Regions from separate parts of the Paenibacillus sp. TSM33 genome, predicted to be linked through region 1. Evidence: riboswitches for the same ligand, from Rfam matches in the RefSeq annotation. Region 1 holds a riboswitch; the other holds the start of a gene.
The links. A riboswitch is a leader RNA that binds a small molecule or an ion and turns the genes downstream of it on or off. The one in region 1 is predicted to bind FMN.

Region 1 (4,607 bases):
TTGGCGGTTTGCTCGGATGCCTCGGCGCTGGTCGCTGCATTTTCCGCGGATTCCATAACTGTTTCCGCTACATGTTGCACGGACTCCGTCGTTTGCTCTGTGCTCTCCTTGATTATCAGGGAAGAGGAAGCAAGTCGGGAGGAGGTTTGGTTGACTTCGGAAACCATTGAATGCAAGGAATGCGTCATCTGGTCAAAATTCTGTGCCAGCTCGCCGAACTCGTCCTTTCTAGACAGATTAACACGTTCGGTCAGATTTCCATCACGGACGATCCGTGTTCCTGCTTGCAGCTTTTTGAGTGGGATCAGGAATGAGCGGACCATAAGCACTATGATGATCGCAGCGGCCAGTATGGAAATAGCAATTACAATCAGGCTTTGCTTTAGAATCGGTTGGGCTGCATCACTGTAATCCTCCAGATCCGATAGTGCAACAATGTTCCAGCCGGTGAGAGGGTCCTTAAGTGTAAAGGCCAGCATGTCCCGATTCATAAATTGAATTTGCGACACAGAAGGAGTATCATTTTCTCCGGTTGCCGCCACTTCGGGAAGGCCCTCCATGGTGTCAGCCGGTTTTTTGCCTGTCTTAGTAAAGGCTGTCCCTGTCCCGGATACAACTTTATGTTCAGAATCAACAATAATAAGTCCTCCGCGTTCACCAATCTTCACAGACTCCAGACTTTCACCCATCTTGTCCAGATTCAAAGCCAATGCAACAGCTCCTTCACCATCTTTTAGCGTTGCCGATACATTAACTACTAAGTTCCCTGTCGTAACGCTGGCAACTGGAACACCGACAAATATGTTGCCCTTATGTAGCATCGCGTTTTTGTACCATTTTCTCTCCCTAGGGTCATAATCAGCCTCCTTTTTTATCGGCGAACGGATATATTCCCCTTTCGCATTGCCGAGGAGCGCGGCATCTAACTCAGGATGAGCTTTGACGATGACATCCAACTTTTTCTGAAGGGCTTCTTGGTTGGAACCAATGGAATCAGATTCGATTTCACTGGTAAGCACGTCTACGTCTTTTATAATCGGTGCTACATACTGATTAACATTGCTTCGGATCAGATACAGATTCGTGTTTACGGAATCAGCCATCTGCTGACTGAGCTGTGTCGTGGCCCCCTGGTAAGAAAAGTATCCAATAAGTACGCTTGGAATCAATAACACAGCCAAAAAAGATATTATTAATTTTGTCCTCATTAAATAAAACTGCCTGAAAAACCTGTTCCACCACGGAACTGTTTGTTTTGCTTTAGTCATGGTTTTTTCTCCTCTGTGTCAGATGATCATTACATAGTTTTATTCGACAGAAATCGACTAATTTTATAGATGTAATCTTTAAAAACGAGGAATAGTACACTTTTTTTGAGAAATTAGGTCTTTAGAACTAAAAATAATATGAATATGAATACATAAAAAGCCAAATCAGAGATGCAAAAGCATCTTCACGATTTGGCTTGGGTGAGCATGAAAGAAGATTAAGCTATTAATTTTTCTGCTGACGAGAAATCATAAACAGTGTAATCCAGATCAGCATAAAACCAGTCAATTGCGCTACGGTAACGATTTGCTGGAAAGCGATCCAGTTAATTACGACACCAACCATGGGGAAGCTCAATTCTGCCATTGTAGCATAAGAAGCTTTGGTTGTACTTAAGCCTTTGTAATACAGTAATAAACTGAGAAGACCCGGAAGCAATGCTTGCAGCAGCAAGTTGATAATTACAGCTGCGCCCGCCCATGTACCTGCAGGCATATTCCACGGAGCATGCTCCACCGAGGTGAGAACGATGAGCAGAGGGAGCGCCACCATGAAGCGAAGGGAGGTTACCGTCTCATATTTCATCGAACGAAGCAAGTAGCTGCCCATAACGGTCGAACCGCCCCACAGAACCGCTGCACCCAGTGCAAGCAGACTACCAACGTGAACAAAATCATGAACATGCCCAAAGGGAAGCGACCAACCGAAGGTCAAAAGATACGTTCCGAACAGAGCGATGACAATTAATATTCCAAAATGACGCGGTAGCATTTCCTTCAATATAAAGCGGGCCAGAATAATAGCAACCAAAGGCTGAAGCTTCTGAAGTAAAAGTACTGCATTCAGATCACCGTTGCTGAGTGCCATGGTGAAAATCACACTGGCCAGAGCCGAGCCACCCCATGAGACAAACAAAATAGCGAAAACCTGACGAAATCGTATTGTTTTGAGCTCCTCGCGATGCTTCCACAGCATCGGCGTCAGAGCAATAAAGAGCAGCACATGCTCCATCAGTACGATTTGTACTGAGGTAAATGACTTTAACAAAATAATACGAAACAGCGGGTCTGCACCCCACAAGGCCGCTCCGATCGCGACTAGCCAAAAACCGCTTTTCATGTGGGAACTACGATCAAAACCTTTGGATGATAATACAGTTGATGATTGACTCATACTTATTTAGCTCCTTGCGAATACAGGACCGGTGGCACAAAAACCCCCGTCCATGGCGAAGGCCATGCGAGACGGGGGTTGATCAAATAAACTTGCCGCTTTATGCAAGTTAAATGAAGTTACTGCAACACCATAGTGCAGTATTCATCGACTTTGCGGCATGTTCATACTTCGATCTTCTTCCATCCGGACTTTACCGTCGGCTTTGGCATCTCACCAAATCAGTCCGTATCCTGTTGCCAGATACAGAGTCGCGGGCTTAGCTCCATGAGCCATACCGCCGGTTGGGAATTTCACCCTACCCCGAAGATCCTTATTCCGTTTTTTAATTTCTCCTATAGAATATACCTGTTTTAGAATGAAGTCTAGTGAAAAATGTGTGTATATCTAACAAGGATTTTCATCTTTTTTTGAAAACGCTCTACTAAAATGCATATTACTAGGCAATATCCTTATACTCAATGCGCCGAATTGCCGCATAAGCCACAAGCATTCCCAGCACAGAGAAGCTGATTTGCACGGGAGCAATGGAGCTAAGTGTAGCGCCGTTATTATTGGAGAAAAGCAAGGCTACAATCAGGATCGAGGTCACAATGGTCGTGGGTACTGAGTATCTTCGCATTCCCATATACAGCGGAACTAATCCCATAAAGCTGGCGGCCACGGCATTGATTAGCGTCCGCGCGGATTGCTCGGCCAGTATGGAAAGAGTAAGCTTATCCGGTACAATTATGACAAATTGGTTGAGTAAATGGATCGCAGCCGTAATGATGATTTCCGATATAACAACAGACAAGAATGTAAACAGCAGCACAATTAAGAGTTTGGCGATCATTAGCTTTTGACGATGAATCGGATACATGAACAAGATTGTAATCGATTTGGACTTAAATTCTCCTACGATAAAACGGCACAGTAGAACGGAGGCAAATACAATAAATGTGGCTCTTACCATATTGTCCATGAGATCGAGAAGCTGAGCGTACTTTGTGAATTCGGGCACTCCTTCATTTTGGCTGTCCAGCGCAATAGTACAGAGCAACCCAAGAATGCAGGCGTTGGCGATCAGTGCTGAACGGATATAACCCGCCAGATGAAGCTTTTTCATCTCCAACTGTATTAATTTAAGCATGGGGCTCACCTCCATGTAACAGACGTAAAAAGTAGTCTTCCAGCGTACTGCTTTTCTGATGAATGGAATCGACCTCTACATCATTTAAGATGAGCGTTTTCGTAATTTGCTTCTGCGGTACACTCATATCGTAAATACGTATACTCTGTTCATTGAGTACCTTTATATTGTTCAGACTCAGATGATGCGAGAGGATGTAAGCCGCTTTTTTACAATCGTTGGTCGTAAATTCGATGTATTCCGTATTGGTATCCCGTACCTGTTCCATCGAAACTTCCTCAATCAGCCGTCCGTGATTAATCACGCCTATCGTGTCCGCAATCTGCTCTATTTCCGCTAAAATATGACTGGACACGAGCAGCGTCATCCCATATTCCTTGCATAGCATGTGGAATAACTGCCGGATTTCCTTGATTCCCACTGGGTCCAGACCATTAATCGGTTCATCCAAAATGAGTAACTCTGGCTTGGTCGCAATAGCTCGGGCAATTCCGAGACGCTGCTTCATCCCCAGTGAAAAGTCTTTTACCGGCTTGTCACCCGCATTCCGCAAGTTCACTAATTCCAGTGCATCCCGGACAGCCTGCTTATTATAATAGCCCATGTATTCACAATGAAGTTCGAGATTTTGCTGAGCCGTCAGTCTGTCATAAAAAATCGGGTATTCAATAATCGAACCCATCCGTCCGAGCAGATGATAAGACTTTGGCGTTAACTTTTCACCAAACAATTCAATCTCACCCGATGTCGGCTTGAGCAGGTTGGTAATCATTTTCATGATCGTTGTCTTGCCCGCTCCATTGGGACCGAGAAAGCCATAGGTTTCCCCCTTGCGCACATTCATACTGACCCCTGCTATAATTTCATTGCCCTTCATGGCTTTGGTCAGCTGATGTGTACGTACTATGTAAGTCATGGGTGTTCTCCCTTCGTATGCTGTTGATAATTCAAGAATAAAGGGCGAAATGTTCATTTTTCTTTCGTAATTCTTACAAATTTATTAAGTTGAGCAGTTCGCTTAATAGTTGATTTT
Region 2 (4,607 bases), on a different contig from region 1:
GTCTGCGCTTGAGCTATTTTTTAAAGGGATTGAAGGCGACATTGTTGTACTGTTCCAGACTGGCTGCGTATATGTGGTGACGACAGGTTACCCATACACATCACACAAGCAACCGATGATCCACAATCTTTTTCAAAACGGGGCCGCTACAATTTCAGGAGCGCTGGAAGCTTACATGGAGATGAAGCGACGTAATGAAATTGAGATGTCGGATGATCCGACCTTTATCATGATCAGTGGTGACGGCGGGATGGATATCGGTATGGGGTCTGCAATTGGTGCGGCTCTGCGTAACCATAAACTGATTATGCTGGAATATGATAACGAGGGGTACATGAATACAGGTTCGCAGCAATCGTACTCCACTCCAATGGGGCATATGACCAGTACGTCGGGTGTAGGAAAAATGCAAAAAGGGAAGCAAGGGCATCATAAGGATACCGTGCAAATTATGGCCGCCTGCAACATCCCGTATGCCTTTACAGCAGCCGAAAGTCATCCGCAGGATATGCTGCGCAAAGCCGCCAAGGCTCAATGGTATGCCAACAACGTGGGTACGGCATATGGTAAAATTCTGTGCGCCTGCCCGCTGAACTGGAAATCTGAAGACAGACTGGGTACTAGCATCGTGGGCGCCGCAGTCGAGTCTTGCTTCTTTCCTTTGTACGAAATCGAGCAGGGAAGTACGACGATTACGTACAATCCGGAAGACAAGGGAAAACGGATTCCAGCTGCAGAATGGCTAAAATTAATGGGTAAAACGAAGCATCTTCTCAAAGAGGAAGCAACGCTTGCTACCTTTGAGCAGGAGATTGAGCGTCGCTGGACTATCCTGAAAAAGAAACATGAAATTTCGGAGTTATAATTCTGTTTTTTGCATAATAATCGTGTAACATTGTTAGCCGATGTTTCGGCACCGGTTCGGTTGAGATTCCTTACGCTTGCTGCGCAAGGAATCTTTTTTTGCGTTTATGGGTTGAAGCATAAAAAAACAGGTAATGATTTCCGATATAGGAGTGGAGGCCTATAGAAGGCATGTTATAAATTTTCTTCTGAATTTTAAGATGCAATGAGGTGCAGGTAATGATTAAGCTGAATACAGTTGAAATAATTGAAATTATAAAAAAACAAATCCCCAAGGTTATGAACATCACGCCAGTGGAACTCAAGTTTACGGATGATTTTGGACGGGCATCCCTGGCGGCAACTGAACACAAATTCACGCTGACGAACCAGCATTATTCTGCCAAGGTGATGGATTGCGTGTTAGAAACACAAGTGCGCCCTATTTTAATGTGTGAAATTATTTATTTTCTAAAATGCGAGTTTATTGATGGGCATGTGGATGTACGACTGGATTATGAAGCATGCTCTGAGGGAGAACGAGGACCTGTGGCTTCAGCCATTATTACCTTTGACCATGATACACAGCTTGGAGTCGACGAACTGGCCGATCTGATTGATCTGGCGCTTCATATGAATGATAAAACCTGGTTTGAAGAACTCTCCAGCCAATATGTCAAAACCAAAGCAGGAGCTTCGATTAGATAACTTGCTTTTTTTTGAAGTCGGTGCTAATATACGTAACAAGTTTAATGTTAATTTAATTAAATAAGAGCAAGATCCTTCGGGGCGGGGCGAAATTCCCCACCGGCGGTGATGACATGTTTGTGAATCGCTTCTGCGAACACAGCATGGCTTAGTCCGTGACCCGGATGCTGATCAATCAGCAGAAGGTGGACCTGGTGCAATTCCGGGACCGACAGTATAGTCTGGATGGGAGAAGGATACGAAGCGCATGTGCATGACGTGACATGTGCCAATTTTTAGCATACGTAAAAGTACGTACGGCTTATTTCGTTGCAGGACAGCATCGGACGACAGCTTTTATTAAGCTTTCTTTTCGATAGGCGTTCTGAGCGTAATTGGCTGTATTGCAAACATGCTTTCTATTGGTAAATCTGTGATTTCATGTCATCATTTAAGAAGTAATGTACTGCGCTTGTATACTACATATGTGACTCTCATCACCCCCATGACGGATTGATTCCCGACTGGGGGTTATTTGCGCTTACAGCTGATGAATTAGGGATAAACTGAAATGTAGTGGAAAGGAGTGAAAGCATGTTTACCGGATTGGTTGAGGAAGTGGGTCGCATTCAAAGTATTTCCAAAAGCGGTGAAGCGATGGTGCTGGGGATTTCGGGTTCTGTGGTATTGGGCGATTTGAAAATAGGCGACAGTGTCTCGGTGAATGGTGTTTGCCTGACAGCAATACAGATAGGTACTAAAGATTTTAAAGTTGATGTGATGCCGGAGACTTTTCGCAGCAGTAATTTGAGGGAACTCAGATCCGGCAGTCGAGTCAATCTGGAGCGGGCGATGGCAGCGAGTGGAAGATTCGGAGGACACATCGTACAGGGACATGTGGATGGGACGGGTACGATTCGTGGAGTGTCATCAGATCAGAATGCGGTTGTGTTCGAAGTTGAGCCTTCTGATCAAGCATTATTTAAATATATTCTCCTCAAAGGTTCAATTACAATTGATGGCATCAGCCTCACAGTCGCGCAGCGGACGAGAGATAGCTTTGCCGTATCCATTATCCCCCACACCTTAGCGGAAACGGCCTTACAAGCCAAACGTGAGGGAGACACCGTAAATATTGAATGCGACATATTGGGCAAATATGTGGAGCAACTTTTACATTACAGAGGTTCAGCATCAATGGAGAAAGCCGATCAAGCCCCACTTAGTTTGGACTATTTGGCGAAACACGGCTTTGCCTGAAAGAGCCTATTACAGAATAATAGAAAAAATGGTTCAGGAGCATTCGTGACATAAGACATAAGGAGGAGAGGGTTATGGATAGAGGCATCCAAACAAGTGTAACGGCAAACATCATGGAGCAGGGTGAGTTACACCACGACGAAGAGATTCGATTGGATTCCATCGAAGAAGCATTGGACGATTTAAAGAACGGCAAAGTCGTTATTGTAGTGGATGATGAACAGCGGGAAAATGAAGGCGACTTTATTGCTTTGGCTGAAAAAGCATCGCCCGAGGTGATCAATTTCATGATTACAGAAGGTCGCGGGTTGGTCTGTGTGCCGATCACACAGCACAGAGCTGAGGCATTGCAATTGCATCCTATGGTAGAGCAAAACACAGATTTTCACGGTACCGCCTTTACGGTATCGGTAGATCATATGAAGACAACAACGGGGATTTCAGCGGCCGAGCGCTCTTTGACTGTTCGCGCCTTAGCCGACGAAGCAATCACGGGAAGCGATTTCCGTAAACCGGGTCACATGTTTCCGCTAATTGCTCGCGATGGTGGTGTCTTGCAGCGTGCTGGTCACACTGAAGCGGCTGTTGATCTGGCTCGACTCAGTGGCTTCAAGCCTGCCGGGGTCATATGCGAAATTATAAAGGAAGATGGCTCGATGGCCCGCTTGCCTGATTTGGCTGAGATCGCTAAGAGACATCAATTGAAGCTGATTAGCATTCAGCATTTAATCGACTACCGTCGTCGTTTGTCCTTGTAAAAAATTCAAAAAAAGAGAGGTTGATAAGCATGGCACGTTTTCTGGAAGGTAATCTCGTATCGAATGGTTTAAAGTATGGTATTGTGGTGGGCAGATTTAATGAGTTTATTACAAGCAAACTGTTAAGCGGTGCCCTTGATGCACTTCAACGACATGGTGCACAGGAAGATGAAATTGATGTAGCATGGGTACCGGGTGCATTTGAAATCTCGTTGATTGCACAAAAAATGGCCGCAAGCGGAAAGTATGATGCCGTCATTACGCTTGGCACGGTTATCCGTGGTTCTACTTCACACTATGATATCGTCTGCAATGAAGTGGCCAAGGGTGTGGCGGCAAGTAGTCTGAAAACGGGTGTCCCTATTATTTTTGGTGTAGTGACTACGGAAAATATTGAACAGGCTATTGAACGGGCAGGTACGAAGGCTGGTAATAAAGGTTGGGATTCTGCGCTGGCTGCGATTGAAATGGCCAATCTCGGTAAGCAGTTTTAATTATATAAATGGATGAAAGAACGGCATAAACTGCAAAGTGGAAAAGGGATTAGATTGTTAAGCAAGGCGATGACGTATATACTACAGAAAGAGGGATTGATAACGTAGAGCATAAGTGCTAATGGGGAAAGGTATTGTTGAATGATGATTGGAGTAAGGCAGGGGGAAGCACATTGACAGTCGTAAATTACAAGCTGGAAACATTCGAGGGTCCGCTGGATCTACTGTTGCATCTGATTGATAAAGCCGAGATCGACATTCAGGATATCCCGATTAGCGATATTACTGATCAGTACATGGCTTTTTTACACAGTATGCAGGAGTTGGAGCTGGACATTACAAGCGAGTTTCTAGTGATGGCGGCGACGCTCTTATCCATTAAGAGTAAATTGTTGCTTCCCAAGCCACCTGTGATGGAATATGACGATTTGGATTTTTATGAAGAAGAAGACTATGATCCACGCGAGGAACTGGTTCGCAAGCTGGTGGAGTATCGTAAATACAAAGGGATTGCTCGCCATCTGAGCGAACGGGAGTGGGAACGTAGTCTGATTTATGGCAAGGA

Region 2: linked by a shared signal. The riboswitch ahead of ribE (riboflavin synthase) and the one ahead of ACN6NF_RS06305 (DMT family transporter) in region 1 are both predicted to bind FMN.

What each region holds. Positions count from the first base shown of each region.
Region 1 is NZ_JBLZXB010000010.1:538,873-543,479, forward strand. It holds gene ACN6NF_RS06300 (methyl-accepting chemotaxis protein) at 1-1,268, opposite strand, end outside; gene ACN6NF_RS06305 (DMT family transporter) at 1,495-2,442, opposite strand; FMN riboswitch at 2,613-2,757, opposite strand; gene ACN6NF_RS06310 (ABC transporter permease) at 2,882-3,574, opposite strand; gene ACN6NF_RS06315 (ABC transporter ATP-binding protein) at 3,567-4,490, opposite strand; gene ACN6NF_RS06320 (sensor histidine kinase) at 4,593-4,607, opposite strand, start outside.
Region 2 is NZ_JBLZXB010000017.1:559,264-563,870, reverse strand. It holds gene ACN6NF_RS14530 (thiamine pyrophosphate-dependent enzyme) at 1-865, shown strand, start outside; gene ACN6NF_RS14525 (IDEAL domain-containing protein) at 1,084-1,551, shown strand; FMN riboswitch at 1,620-1,792, shown strand; gene ribE (riboflavin synthase) at 2,125-2,790, shown strand; gene ribB (3,4-dihydroxy-2-butanone-4-phosphate synthase) at 2,865-3,548, shown strand; gene ribH (6,7-dimethyl-8-ribityllumazine synthase) at 3,578-4,042, shown strand; gene ACN6NF_RS14505 (segregation and condensation protein A) at 4,216-4,607, shown strand, end outside.